2 regions of the Butyricicoccus porcorum genome follow, and region 1 is predicted to be linked to the other one. Evidence: predicted binding sites of a transcription regulator. Region 1 holds the regulator's gene; the other holds the start of a gene.
What was found. Region 1 encodes HrcA, which represses chaperone genes, less so after heat shock. Its sites were predicted from a motif close to TGTTAGCACTCNNNNNNNNNGAGTGCTAACA; they were not measured.
Positions count from the first base shown of each region.

Region 1 (7,782 bases):
ACAAGTCAATTTTGTGTAGGAAAAAGCGGGGGTTCGCCGCGCGAAAAAGCCGCCCGTCGTGGGCGGCTTTTGCTGTGTCATCAGTCCTTTTTGCCGAACAGATCCTTCATCTTGTCGCGGAACGACTTGCGGCCCGGATGGTTCTGCGGCGTATCGCTGTCCTCCAGCTCACGCAGCAGTTCCTTTTGTTTGTCGTTCAGGTTCTTCGGTATCTCGAGCGTGACCTTGACATACTGGTCGCCGCGGCCGCGCCCGTTGACCATCTGGATGCCCTTGCCGCGCATGCGGAAGACGGTACCCGGCTGGGTGCCTGCCGGCATGCTGTATTCCACCTTGCCGTCAATCGTCGGAACAATCAGCTTTTCACCGAGGCATGCCTGTGCATACGAAATCGGAACCTCACACCATACGTCATACCCATCGCGCTGGAACAGCGGATGCGGACGAATGGATACGGTGACAATGACATCGCCTGCCGGGCCGCCGTTGGTGCCTGCGCCGCCCTGACCGCGCAGTGCGACACTCTGACCGTCATCGATGCCCGCCGGGATGGAGACCTTCAGCGTGCGCGAACGGCGCTCCGTACCGGTACCGTGGCACTTCTTACACGGCTTCTTGATGATCTTGCCCGTGCCGCGGCAGTTGGAGCACGGCGAAGAGCTGGAGAATGCGCCGAACGGCGTTCTCTGGGTCTGCTGTACCGTGCCGGTGCCGTGACAGGTCGGACAGGTTTCCGGAGTATAGCCCTTTTCCGCGCCCGTGCCGCCGCATTCGGTGCACTTCTCGACGCGGTCAATCGTGATTTCCTTTTCACAGCCGAATACCGCTTCCTCAAAGCTCAGTACGACAGATCGGCGGATGGACTCACCCTGACGCGGTGCATTCGCGCGGCTCTGGCGCGAAGAACCACCGAAACCGCCGCCGAAAAAGCTGCCGAAAATGTCGCCGAGGTCGACGTCTTCAAAGCCGCCGAAGCCGCCTGCGCCCTGTCCTGCGCCATAGTTCGGATCGACACCCGCGAAACCAAACTGGTCGTAACGCGCGCGCTTCTCCTTGTCGGAGAGGATTTCATATGCCTCTCCGGCTTCCTTGAACTTGTCTGCGGCTTCCGGGTTATCTTTATTCAGATCGGGGTGATATTTTTTTGCCAGCTTGCGGTACGCCTTTTTGATCTCGTCATCGGTCGCACCCTTGCTGACGCCAAGCACCTCGTAATAGTCTCTTTTATCAGCCATATGCTATGACCCTCCTGCAAATGTAAGGGGCGAACCGGGATGAACCGTGTCGCCGGAATAAATGAGGTTATCTTGCGGCTGCCGGAATGCACATGTTTTTCTCATCCGAACAGCCGACAAGGCAGGTTGAATCCCAACCTGCCTGCCGTCTTGTTTCTATTGGATTACTTGTCGTCAGAAACATCCTTGAAATCTGCATCATAATATTGCTCGCCGTTTGCACCGGTCTGTGCACCGCCCTGTGCGCCGCCTGCAAAGTCGTTCGGGTCAGCACCCTGCGGATTTGCCTGCTGGTACATCTTTGCGGAGATTTCCTGGAACTTGCCCATCAGGCTGTCAGATGCTGCCTTGATCGCATCGGTGTCGGTGCCCTTGAGTGCATCCTTGACCTTGGTGATCTCAGCCTCAACAGCGGACTTATCCGCCGCGTCGACCTTATCGCCCAGCTCGCTCAGCGTGTTCTCGCACTGGAAGACCAGCTGCTCCGCATTGTTGCGGATTTCAACCTGCTCCTTGCGCTTCTTATCCTCTTCTGCGAACTTCTCCGCTTCCTCAACTGCCTTGTTGATCTCGTCATCCGACAGGTTGGTCGATGCGGTGATGGTGATCTTCTGCTCCTTGCCGGTGCCCAGATCCTTTGCGGATACGTTTACGATGCCGTTTGCATCGATGTCGAACGTAACCTCGATCTGCGGCACGCCGCGGCGTGCCGGAGCAATGCCATCCAGATTGAAGCGGCCAAGGGTCTTGTTGTCAGCTGCCATCTCACGCTCGCCCTGGAGGACATGAATCTCAACGGACGGCTGGTTGTCAGCTGCGGTGGAGAAGATCTGGCTCTTCTTGGTCGGGATGGTGGTGTTGCGGTCGATCAGCTTGGTGCATACGCCGCCAAGGGTCTCAATGCCGAGGGACAGCGGGGTGACATCCAGCAGCAGGACGTCCTTGACATCGCCGCCGAGTACGCCGCCCTGAATAGCTGCGCCAACTGCGACACATTCATCCGGGTTGATGCCCTTGAATGCATCCTTGCCGGTGATCTTCTTAACGGCTTCCTGAACCGCCGGGATACGGGTGGAACCGCCGACCAGCAGGATCTTGGACAGGTCGCCAGCGGACAGGCCTGCGTCGCTCATTGCCTGGTTAACCGGGCCCATGGTTGCTTCAACAAGGTCATGGGTCAGTTCATTGAACTTTGCGCGGGACAGTGTCAGCTCCAGATGCTTCGGGCCGGTTGCGTCCGCGGTGATATACGGCTGGGAAATGGTGGTGGTTGCGACACCGGACAGCTCGATCTTTGCCTTCTCAGCAGCTTCCTTCAGGCGCTGCATTGCCATCTTGTCGCCGCGCAGGTCGATGCCGTTGGATTTCTGGAACTCAGAAGCCATCCAGTCGATGATGCGCTGGTCGAAGTCATCGCCGCCGAGGTGGTTGTTGCCTGCGGTTGCCAGAACTTCCAGAACGCCGTCGCCGATTTCCAGAATGGAGACATCGAACGTACCGCCGCCGAGGTCATAGACCATGATCTTCTGCTCCGATTCCTTATCTACACCGTAAGCCAGTGCAGCTGCGGTCGGCTCGTTGATGATACGCTTGACGTCCAGGCCTGCAATTCTGCCTGCGTCCTTGGTTGCCTGACGCTGTGCGTCAGTGAAGTATGCCGGAACCGTGATAACTGCCTCGGTAACCGGAGAGCCGATGTAGGCTTCCGCATCCGCCTTCAGCTTTTGCAGGATCATTGCAGAAACTTCCTGCGGGGAATACTTCTTGTCGTCGATGGCAACACGGTAATCCGAGCCCATGTGACGCTTGATGGAAATGATGGTGCGGTCTGCATTGGTGACAGCCTGGTTCTTTGCGGTCTGGCCGACAATGCGCTCGCCCTGCTTATTGAATGCTACGACAGACGGGGTGGTTCTTGCACCTTCGCTGTTCGGGATGACGACAGCCTCGCCGCCTTCCATGACAGCGACACAAGAGTTTGTAGTACCTAAGTCAATGCCGATAATCTTGCCCATGATAAGTTCCTCCTATTTAGAAAAGATGTTATTTTACAAAGAATTCAGTTTGCGACCTTGACCATCGCCGTGCGGATGATCTTGTCGCCGTGACGGAAGCCCTTCTGGAAGCATTCTACAATGCTGTTCTCCTCGAGGTCTTCGTCTTCGATATGCATGACCGCGTTGTGTACGGTCGGATCGAATGCGGAGCCGGGCTCCGCGGTGATGATTTCGACGCCGAGCGATTCGAGCGCAGACTCAAACTGCCGTGCTGTCATTTCGACGCCCTTTTTATATTCGGTATCGGCGGTTTCCTGCGCCAGCGCACGCTCCAGATTGTCATAAATCGGAAGGATGGCGGACAGGGCCTTTCCGGTTGCCTCCGAGCGGATCATATCGCGTTCCTTTACGACGCGCTTGCGGAAGTTGTCGTATTCGGCAGCCATGCGCATATAGCGGTCATTCAGCTCATCAAACTGCTTTTGCAGTTTTTCCTCTGCGGTCAGCTCTTTTTTTTCTTCGGCCGATTCCGCCTCAGCAGCTCCGGCAGCCTTTTCCGCCTGCGCAGCCGCTGCGGTTTCCGCTTCCTGCTGAACGGTTTCCTGCTCTACGCTGTCTTTGGTTTCCATGTGTGGTCGTTCCTCCTCCATCGCCGCCATGCCGCGGCGGGGTAATCATATGCTATGCAACTGCATGCTAGTCTTCGTCGAAAAAGGTCTCGGCAATCAAACGATTGAGCCCTTTGGAGAACAGCGCCAGCCGTGCGGACAGCTTCGCGTAATCCATTCGGGTCGGGCCGACGATCCCGATCAGGCCGCGTCCGACTGAGCCGATGTTATAGGTCGCATAGACCATGCTCGCGTTCTGCATCGGTCCCTTGCCGTTTTCCGGCCCGATGGTGATGCGCACGCCGTCGATGTCGCGGGTAAACGCCCGCAGGGCAGGCATGTTGCTTTCATCCGAGATGAAATCCAGCAGCTCCTGTGCCTTGTGCACATCCCTATATTCCGGATATGCCAGCAGCTTGGAGGCACCCTGCAAAAATACCTTCTGTTCGCTCATCTCCTCGATGAACTCATTGAGAAATTCTGCAACCAGTGTCAGCAGTGCGGTGACACCTGCGGCGCGGCGGACGATGTCGAACCGTTCCGGCGTGATGGCATCGATCGGGATGCCGGTCAGCGTCTGGTTGAGCACATAAGTCAGCAGCTCCGCCTCATCCGCTGTCACCGGAGCCGCAGTGCGCAACATCTTGTTTTTGACAACGCCGCTGTCGGTGACGGCAACGATGACAAAATCCACCGGGCTGACTGAGATAATCTGGAATTTCCGGATGGTGACGCGCTGCATCACCGGCGTGACGGCGAGCGTCGTATAATCGGTCAGATTGGAAATCAGCTTGCCGGCCTCAGACACCATGCGGTCAAGCTCCTTGACCTTGAGCTTCATAACCGAATTGATGCGGTCGACGTCAGCGGCGGTCAGATTTGGCTGACCCATCAGCTCATCGACATACAGGCGATAGCCTGCGGGCGACGGAATGCGTCCGGCAGAGGTGTGCGGTTTTTCCAGATAGCCCATTTCCTCCAGCTCGCTCATCTCATTGCGGATGGTAGCGGAAGAAAATCCAAGCTCCGGACGGCTCGCAATCGCCTTGGAGCCAACCGGCTCTGCCGTGCGAATATAATCGCCGATGATTGTCTTTAAGATCAGTTTTTTTCGTGCGGACAGCTCCACGGTGTTCACCTCCTGATGATTCCGGGTGCTTTAGCACTGTCTTGCTTTGAGTGTTAGCACTCAACCTCTCTGAGTGCTAAATACAAGATACCACCCGTCCCCCGCAATGTCAAGGAAAAGCCGGGGAAATTCTGTGAATAATTTGTGAATGTTGAAAATTGCTGTAAAATTGACCGTTTGGGGCAGAATTTCCCGGCGGGATTTGGGCAGTTTTTCAAATCAGGTGTCTGTTCCCTGCGCGCGCCGGTTTCACGGCGCGAGCCAGACCCGCAGAAGGAGCCGCTTGGATTGCACGAACCGGTTCCGTCTCTCCTCTGTGCGCGTCGGCACTACTTTTTCCGTTGTTTTTATGCGCAATTTCCGTTGTCCAGCACGAAATGCTATGATATACTAGTATTTACGATAAAACGGCGGGCATACCTGCCGCCGTGAACGCCTGCCGCAGAGCAGCTTCTCCTGCTGTGCGGCGCAAAAGGAGCAATCATGAAAGACCAATCTCTCATCCGCAATTTTTCGATTGTGGCGCACATCGACCACGGCAAATCCACGCTGGCTGACCGCCTGCTGGAACAATGCCATACCGTTACCCAGCGCGAAATGGAAAGCCAGCTGCTGGACAATATGGATCTGGAACGTGAGCGCGGCATTACGATCAAAGCCCGTGCCGTGCGCATGGACTATGAAGCGCAGGACGGGAAAACATATCAGATGAACCTGATCGACACGCCCGGCCATGTCGACTTCAATTATGAGGTATCGCGCTCACTCGCTGCATGTGAAGGCGCTGTACTCGTCGTCGATGCCACGCAGGGCATTGAGGCACAGACACTCGCCAACACCTATCTCGCCATCGAGCACGGTCTGGAGGTTCTGCCGGTCGTCAATAAAATCGATCTGCCGTCCGCTGACCCGGCGCGCGCCAAGCATGAAATCGAGGATATCATCGGCATACCCGCAGAGGATGCGCCGGAGGTCTCTGCCAAAATGGGTATCAATATTGAAGAAGTGCTCGAACGCATTGTCAGCGATATCCCTGCGCCGGATGGCGATCCGGATGCACCGCTGCGCGCCCTCATCTTCGACAGCCAGTATGATACCTATCGCGGCGTCATTGTCTATGTCCGCGTTATGGAAGGCTGCATCAAGCCCGGCATGAAGGTTTCCATGATGGCGACCGGTGCACAGTTCCAGGTTGTCGAAGCCGGTTATATGCGCCCGCTGTCGCTCGAACCGTCCGCAGACGGCCTGTGTGCCGGTGAGGTCGGCTATTTTACCGCTTCCATTAAAAATGTATCTGATACGCGCGTCGGTGATACCGTCACCGGTACCGAAAACCGTGCCGCCGAGCCGCTGCCCGGCTACCGCAAGGTACAGCCGATGGTCTTTTCCGGTGTCTATCCGGCGGACAGCGCACGCTATCCCGATCTGCGCGACGCACTGGAAAAGCTCCAGTTAAATGATGCCTCTCTGACCTTCGAGCCGGAAAGCTCCATTGCCCTCGGCTTTGGCTTCCGCTGCGGCTTCCTCGGCCTGCTCCATATGGAGATCATTCAGGAACGCCTCGAACGCGAATATGATCTCGACCTCATCACCACCGCACCGAGCGTTATCTACAAAATCAAACGCACGGACGGCGAGGAGGAATATATCGACAACCCGCTCAATTATCCTGACCCGACTACGCTGGATTACGCTGAAGAGCCGTATGTCAAAGCGAGCATCATGACGCCGAGTGAATATGTCGGCAATATCATGGATCTGTGTCAGGAACGACGCGGCATTTATAAGGACATGCAGTACATCGACACCGACCGTGTCGAGCTGCATTATGAGCTGCCACTGGGTGAAATTATTTATGATTTCTTTGACGCACTCAAATCGCGTACGCGCGGCTATGCTTCGCTCGATTACGAGCTGATTGGCTACCGCAAGTCCGATCTGGTCAAGCTGGATGTCCTGCTCAACGGCGACCCGGTCGATGCGCTGTCATTCATTGTCCATACGGACAAAGCATATGGACGCGCACGTAAAATTGTCGAAAAGCTGAAGGATAATATCCCGCGTCAGCTGTTCGAAATCCCGGTTCAGGCCGCCATCGGCAACAAGATCATTGCGCGTGAAACCATCAAGGCAATGCGCAAGGATGTCCTTGCCAAGTGCTATGGCGGCGACATCACCCGAAAGAAAAAGCTGCTGGAAAAGCAGAAGGAAGGCAAAAAGCGTATGCGTGCCCTCGGTTCCGTCCAGGTGCCGCAGGAAGCCTTTATGGCGGTGCTTAAGCTGGATGAAGAATAAGCTGGGTATCTATATCCATGTGCCGTTCTGCGCGGCAAAATGTGCCTACTGTGATTTCTATTCCGTTGCGGGACAGCCGCAGCAGTGGGATGCCTATGTGCACCGCCTGCTGGCGCAGCTCGTCCAGGCCGCGCCGGACTGTACCGATTATACCATCGATACAATTTACTTCGGCGGCGGCACGCCCAGCCTGCTGGGCGGTGCGCGCATCGCGCGCACGCTGGACGAGCTGCGGCGGCGGTATGCTGTCGAGCCAAATGCGGAAATCACCGTCGAAGCCAATCCGGACTCCATGACAGACGAATTTCTGTCAATCTCGCGCGAAGCAGGTGTAACCCGCCTGTCGATGGGCATTCAGTCGGCGCACGACGAAGAGCTGCGCGCCCTTGGGCGTATCCATACATTCGCTCAGGCACAGGATGCCTTTTTCCGTGCCCGGCGTGCGGGCTTTGATAACCTCAGTGTCGATCTGATGTATGCTCTGCCGGGACAGACTGTCCCACAGCTGGAACAGTCGA
Region 1 covers NZ_CP178353.1:786,310-794,091, forward strand. The annotation lists gene dnaJ (molecular chaperone DnaJ) at 81-1,235, opposite strand; gene dnaK (molecular chaperone DnaK) at 1,400-3,250, opposite strand; gene grpE (nucleotide exchange factor GrpE) at 3,295-3,891, opposite strand; gene hrcA (heat-inducible transcriptional repressor HrcA) at 3,929-4,969, opposite strand; gene lepA (translation elongation factor 4) at 5,453-7,264, shown strand; gene hemW (radical SAM family heme chaperone HemW) at 7,254-7,782, shown strand, end outside.

Region 2 (7,782 bases), 700 kb from region 1:
GCCGCCAATCTCTCTCCATATCCGATTTTCAGCCTGTTTCCCGTCCCGCACGACAGCAGCCGACCAATTTTTTCTTGACAGCCGGAGTGCTTCATGATATGGTAAACAAGATATAAGGGAGTAGTCAGCGCACGGCGTAACTGAGTCAACATACTGGAACACCGGTTCCTGGCTTTGTTTGAAATGACGAGACTTATCTGTAGTACTTGCCGCAGATAGGGTTCGTCTTTTTGTATGTCCCGATCTCCGGCAAAATTCCACAATTTTCGGAAAACAAGGAGCAAATGACATGAATTTATTTGAACTGTTTATTCTGGCGGTCGGCCTTTCCATGGACGCTTTTGCCGTTTCTGTCTGTAAGGGGCTGTCCGTGCGGCAGATCAAACCCAGGCATGCTTGTATTGTCGGCGCATACTTTGGCGGCTTTCAGGCGCTGATGCCGCTCATCGGCTTTGTGCTCGGCGTGCAGTTCCAGCGCTATATCGTCAGCATCGATCACTGGATTGCCTTTATCCTGCTGTTGCTGATCGGTGTAAACATGATCCGTGAATCGCGCGGCGATGCGGAAGAGCTGAACGACTCGTTCACCTTCCCAACCATGCTGCCGCTTGCAATTGCAACGAGCATCGATGCACTGGCCGTCGGCGTCACGTTCGCCTTCCTCCAGGTCAACATCCTGCCCGCCGTGCTGTTCATCGGCTGCACAACCTTTGTCCTGTCCGCAATCGGCCTCAAAATTGGCAATGCCTTCGGCGTCCGCTATAAATCACGCGCCGAGCTGTGCGGCGGTATTGTGCTCATCCTGATGGGATGTAAGATCCTGCTCGAGCATCTTGGATTTCTGCCGTAATCCCTCACTGAAAAAAATGCACTGCGCCGCCGGTAAACCGGCGGCGCATTTCTTTTACATTCCGGTCACACTTTCGTCACAGCAGGTTCGTTGACAGTCCTTTCGTGTCACGGTATAATAAAAACAACGGGGAAACACCGTAAAATCCTCAGTTTTTGCAGTTTTTCCCAATTACAGAGAAAGAATTGAGAGATATGATAGAAAACAACGTAGAACAGTTTACAAAGCTGATCCCGCAGAAAACCGACCTCGTGGGTTTCGCATCCATGGCGGAATCCTTTCAGCGTCTGATGACCTATTACCGCTGTGCGATCATGGAGGTGGAGACAAAATTCCGCGTGCTCGATGTCCAGCTGTCCCTGAACAGTGAAAACAACCCGATTGAAACCATCAAAACCCGCCTCAAACGTCCGGAAAGCATTGCCGCAAAAATCCAGCGGCGCGGCCTTCCATTTACACTGGAAGCCATCGAAAACAACCTGTTTGATATTGCAGGGGTTCGTGTCATCTGCTCGTTCCCCGAGGACATCTACCGTCTCGCAGACAGCCTGCTGCGGCAGGATGATGTCACGCTGATCGAGCGCAAGGATTACATCCAGAATCCCAAACCAAACGGCTACCGCAGCCTGCATCTCATCATTGAAATCCCTATTTTCCTGCAAAATGAAAAGCGCATGATGAAGGTGGAGGTGCAGCTGCGCACCATTGCCATGGATTTCTGGGCGAGCCTGGAGCACAAGCTGCGGTATAAAAAAGATATCCGCAATGTGGAGCATTACGACCAGATCTCCCAAAAGCTCAAAGCCTGTGCCGAAATGAGTGCCACGCTTGACAGCCAGATGGAGGCCATCCGCAACCAGATCGAAGGCATCTGAACCAACAGCAGCATACAATAAGACCCGCCGGTTGGAGTTCTGGCGGGTCTTGCTTCGTCTTGGAGTATAAAGAGAGAGTGGCTCGCTTTCAGGGGGATTATGCCAGTACCAGCGGCGAGAAGATAATGTACATCAGGACAACAACTGCAATGGCCCAATATTTGCCCGTCTTCCAGGGTGTCATATCCAGAACCTTTGCGTCCGGCATCTCCCAGTCGGTCTTGCGCGGTGCAGCCTTGATGCAGACGAAATAAATGATGCATTCGAGGACAAACAATGCAAAAACGACATACAGATAATGGAACTGGCTGAAAAACGGGATGACCTTGGTCAGTCCATACAGTACCATATGTACCGGAACAATGATCTTCGGCGCGATGGCCGGTGCCTTCTTGCTCAGCAGACCGAACAGGACAGCGGTCAGCAGCGGCATGGAGAAGAAGTCCGCCCAGATGGCGCCCTTCTGACCCTCTGCGAGGTTCTTGCCGCCAAGGGAGTGATTCACCCGGGAGAAAGCTGGATTACTCGTAATCTACCCAGCATGCGCCATTGTTTGCCGATTCAACGCACTTTTCAATCCACTTCACGCCCTGTGCACCCGACTCGACGTTCGGATACCAGAAGTCGCCGTATTCTTCGCCGTTATTCGCCGCGTCCATTGCGACAGCAAATCTGCGGTACAGATTTGCCCATGCCTCGAACAAGCCTTCCGCATGACCGCCGCCGATGCGATCCTCGACACGTGCTTCCGGATACAGATAGCCTGCACCGCGCTCCAGCGTGCGTACCGGCTCGCCTTCGATTTCATAGGTCATCTGATTCGGACGCTCATCATCCCACTCAATGGATGCCTTGGAGCCGACGACACGGATCTTATGGCCATGGCGTGCGCCGCAGTTGATGGAGCTTGCCCAGCAGTATACCTTTGCGCCCTCCTGGACAGACTTGCTGCCCTTCAGTCTCATGATGACGAATGCATTGTCCTCCAGCTCACGGCCTTCGACGAACGAATCCTTGGTGCACATCAGGTTGTCGATCTTCATATCCGGGATCATCGCCTCGATGATGAACAGCGGATGGGTGCCGACATCGCCCAGTGCAAAGGACGGACCTGCCTTGGTCGGATCAAAACGCCACTTGGCTGCCGGGTTGGTCTCCTCAATTTTGTAGTTGTAGCCGCCGAATGCAAAGCTCATGTTGATGACACGAATATCGCCGAGGTCGCCGTGCTGAATCATCTGGCGTGCCTGCTGAATCATCTGGTGGCCGGAGTAGCCATAGGTGACACCGACAACGCGGTTCTTTTCCTTTGCGAGGGCAACCAGCTCTTCTGCCTCCTCAGAGGTGAAGCACAGCGGCTTCTCGCAGACAACGTGCAAACCTGCTTCCAGGGCAGCCTTGCAGACGGTGTAATGCATGCCGTTCGGGGTAGCGATGGAAACAGCCTCAATGCCGTCCTCACGCTTTGCCTCTTCCTCAAACATGGTCTTATAGTCCGGATAGCAGCGGTCCGGTGCGACACCCAGCTCTGCGGCAAACGCCATGCCGCGTTCCGGATTGATGTCAAATGCACCTGCAACCAGCTGGAAATTGTTGTCGCGCAGCGCTGCGGAACGATGAATGTAGCCGATCTGGCTGCCCTTGCCGCCGCCGACCATTGCCCAGCGAATCGGATGATCCAGTACCTTGGAACCGTTAATCATAGTCATTTCCTCCTCAAACTCAGAATCCCAAACGGACTCGCTTATGTCAGATTACATGCTTCACATTGTGTTTGCTCAGATTGTGTACGTTATTCAGATTGCGTAGCCGACCGACTTGAGATAATCCACGCTGCGCTTGACATCACGCAGGGACGTATCGGAGTTGCGCGGGTCACGCTCCTGTTCGATGGTAATGTAACCGCTGTAACCGATTTCCTCCAGTGTCCTCTTGATTGCCGGATAATCGAGCGCGCCGGTGCCGATCGGGCACATTGCGCCCTTGCCGCAGCCATCAAAGAAACGGATGTGCTCACCGAGAACTTCACGGTAAACCTTCTCATTGACATCCTTGAAATGGACATAATCCAGCTTGTCCTGATACTTTTTCAGGTACTCGACGGGATCCATGCCGGAGTAATACAGATGACCGGTGTCGAGGCAGAGGCCTGCAACCTCATACGGGATATCGCGGGTAATCCGCTCGATGTCGTCAGCGAATTCAATATACGTACCGGCATGCGGATGGATAACCGGGCGGACGCCCCAGCTGTTTGCGCGGTCGCAGACAGCGCGGACATTCCCGACGAATGCTGCCCATTCTTCGTCGTTCATGCGCGGTGCACGGTCGAAATGACCTGCCGCGAAGTCGCGCTCATCATGGCCCCAGTCCATGACAGTCAGGTACGGGGTCGGCCACTTCTGTCCCTCATGTACCGGCAGCTTCGGCATCTTCGGATCGGTAATCAGCTTGCAGATATCATCGACTGCCTGAAGGACGCTCGGCTGGTTGGCAGGATCGACAAGATCATGGAAAATCGTGCCAACGACAATGGCAAGACCGTTCTTCTCCAGTTCTGCCGCAACGGTATCGACGTCGTTCGGGATATATCCCCACGGGCCAAGCTCAATGGCACGGTAGCCTGCCTGGCTCGCCTCGGAAAGGACTCTCTGCCAAGGCGGCAGATACGGATTCTTTGGATCATCAACACCCCAGCAGCTCGGTGCTCCACAAATATTCATACTCATAGCTTACACACTCCTTATCATCCTCTAAGTCTTTGTTGCGGCAGAAAACACGGTATCTTGTTGTCACCCCATATATTCCCGGGTTTTTACACGATTTTACGTTTCTCCCGCTGTGTTTGTATCCTGTCTTCATTGATTGACTGTGTTGTTTTCCTGTGTTATGCTTTTATTATACTCCTATTTTAGCGGCTGACCTCTAGTAAGTTGTCTGGATGACCGCTTGTTTTGCCGTTATTCTGCACAAATTTCAGCTTCAATTTTTGAACACTACACTATCTTGTTGTCATTTGCGTGTGAAAGGAGCAAAAGCCCATGAACGAAGCGAACGCTGCCCTCGCAAACATCTTTGAAGGCAACCGTCTTCCCACACTGGTTTATGCAAACCGGCAGGACTACGGGCGCGAAAAACACGACCGCCCCATGCACGGGCACGACTCGCTTTGCGAGCTGCTGCTGTGTTATCGCGGCTTCGGCACCTATAATATCGATTCCTTTTCCTATATGATCCAGGAGGGCGATCTCATCTATTACAATGCGGGTGAGCTACACGAAGTCGTGTCCAATTATGACACGGAAATCGGCACATACTGCTTTGGCTTTTCTGATGTACACTTCCGCGGGATGCCGAAAAATCACTTCATCCCGCAGGACAGCCCGCATGTGCGTCCGTCACAGAGCATGTTCCGCTTCCTGCGCGATCTCGCGGAGCAGATTCTCGACCGCTATAACAGCAATCCGTTTGACCAGGTTACGGTACAGCTTTTGGGAGCATCCCTGCTCATGCTGGCGGCGCAGATGCCGACCACGCCGCAAGAAGAACATATCTCCGACACCGCTTCCCAACTGACCACCCGCATCAAGGAATACATCGATGCGCATTACACCGAACCGCTCAAGCTGGAGAATATTGCACAAGCTCTGTCGTGTTCTGTCCCCTATCTCGCGCACACGTTCAAGGACGCAACCGGCTACTCTCCCATCCAATATGCCATCCGCCGCCGCATCGGGCTTGCGCAGACGCTGCTGATCTCCAGCGACTACTCCGCAACGCGCATCGCGACCATGGTCGGCTATGACAACACGAACTATTTCAATTCACTGTTCACCCGCATTGTCGGCACCACGCCGATCCGATACCGCAAAAAATACCTCGAATCGCTGCACGGCGAGCGCGATCAGACCTGAATTAGCACTCTCTTATCGAGAGTGCTAATTTTAACAATTTTGTCACATTTTTTGCGAATTTTATTCACAATCCACTTCTATACTATAGTCATACAAAAAAAGAGCGCACCGAAAGTACAAACCACCGGGCGCAGAAGAAGGAAGGCGTGTCCCGTGACACAGTTCATCTTTACCTGTTGTTAGCACTTAGCTTATCTAATTGCTAGCACACCGTGCCATCCCCCCATTTTACTTCACATCACTTTGATTACTTTATTACGAAAGGACAATGACTTATGTTTGGAATGATTCCGTTTGAATACCGTGACCACAATCTGTTTAACGCATTTGACAACTTCGAGCGCAGCTTCTTCGGCAACAGCAATGTTGACCTGCCTGCATTTCGCACCGATATCCGCGACGCGGGTGACAAGTATCTGCTCGACGCCGAATTGCCGGGCTTCAACAAGGAAGACATCAGCCTCGACATCAAGGATGGCATCCTGACCATTTCTGCCGAGCACAACGAAAGCAATGACCAGAAGGACGACAATGGCAACTACATCCGCCGCGAACGCCGTTACGGTTCGTTCCGCCGTTCCTTCGACATCTCCGGCATTGATGAGAATGCAATTTCCGCATCCTATCAGAACGGCATCCTTCAGCTGACCCTCCCGAAGGCACAGCAGGTTCTGCCGCAGAGTCACCGGATTGCCATTGAGTAAGTTTTTCTTCCTACAATCTTTTGGATCTCATTACCACCTCCATGCATTGATATGAAAGAGGAGCAGGTTTCCGTTTTCCCGGTTACCTGCTCTTCTTATTTGCCTTATTTTACCGTCTTTTTCTGATGATACACAAAAAACAGTGCTGCCGCGACAAGCAGAACGGCAACCAGCACATACAGGAAGCACATGCCGCCGCGAATTCCGATGTGGTCGGCAATCGTGCCGATGGCGCTCTGTGTCAATGCCGCGCCGATGCCCGGAATGGCAATGAACATACCCATGCACATCGGGTATTTCTCCATCAGGTTTTCGCTTCCGCCCAGTGCCGTGCCGTACATGCCTGCCATGAACAGGCCGAGGCCGATCGCACTGACCGTCATCGGAACCAGCGTATGGCTCATCATCAGCCCGGTAAAGCACACTGCGACACCGAGCGACATCACCGCAATCATATGGTGCGGGCGGAACCGCGTGGACAGCCAGGCGCTTGCAAACCGCCCGACCAACAGGGCTCCCCAGAGCGCAGTTGCCAGCAGCTGTGCCGTCGATTCCTTCGCGACGCCGGAATCGACAAAATAAGTGACCAGCCAGCCCATGACCGAGCCCTCAATGGCAAGATAGCTCATGATAAGCGCTGCGCACAGCCAGAATATTTTTGTGCGGAAAAAGCCGAAGTCTACTGTTCCGCTGTCCTCGTTGCTTACAGAATCCTCCGGTCTGATCTCAACGCGCATGCCATGCAGAAACATCACAATACCGACTGCAATTGTGATGGCAAATGCCAGACGCCATGATGTGCCGCACACCATGGCGACCAGCGGCGCCGCACAGGCACCGACAGCAAAAAATGCCTGCGCCAGATTGAGCAGGCTCGCATTGCTGCCTGACATCGTGCTGACAAGCTGGTTTCCAAAATTGCACGTGCTGCCCTTGCAGATGCCGGTGAGCAGCATGGCAAACAACAGTACAAACGGATTGCCTGTCACCATCATCAGTGCGAGTCCGACAAACGCCAGAATGCCGAAGCCAAGATAAACTGCCTTGACGGAAAGCCGCTGTGCAATCATGCTGACACACACACCGGTAACCAGATAGCCAATCTGCTGCGCGGACATCATCAGTCCGCCAATGCGGTAACTGATGCCATAGTCCGCCTTGATGGACGGCAGTGCCGAACCGATCAGAATCAAATACAGTCCCATTGAAAAATATGCAATGAAAAAGTCGTAAATCAGGTAACGCTGCCGTTTCGACATATCTTTCAGTCTTTTTCCCTTCATGTTTCTTTCCTCCCCTTCTGTTGCGATTATATCACGGCGGAATACGGGAAGTCTATCACAATATCGACATATCACTGGTACAAAACCGGATAAAAAACGGACGGACTCCAAAGGAATCCGTCCGCTGTCGTTTATTCAATGCTCTGTCTGCCGTCG
Region 2 covers NZ_CP178353.1:1,485,348-1,493,129, reverse strand. The annotation lists gene ACLM7Z_RS07235 (manganese efflux pump MntP) at 290-850, shown strand; gene ACLM7Z_RS07230 (GTP pyrophosphokinase) at 1,045-1,725, shown strand; gene ACLM7Z_RS07225 (hypothetical protein) at 1,823-2,230, opposite strand; gene ACLM7Z_RS07220 (Gfo/Idh/MocA family protein) at 2,247-3,428, opposite strand; gene ACLM7Z_RS07215 (sugar phosphate isomerase/epimerase family protein) at 3,522-4,454, opposite strand; gene ACLM7Z_RS07210 (AraC family transcriptional regulator) at 4,767-5,639, shown strand; gene ACLM7Z_RS07205 (Hsp20/alpha crystallin family protein) at 5,915-6,343, shown strand; gene ACLM7Z_RS07200 (MFS transporter) at 6,448-7,626, opposite strand; gene recR (recombination mediator RecR) at 7,758-7,782, opposite strand, start outside.
Region 2: ACLM7Z_RS07205 (Hsp20/alpha crystallin family protein) is a predicted target of HrcA. The motif match lies at 5,817-5,847, and genes of this name have one in related genera.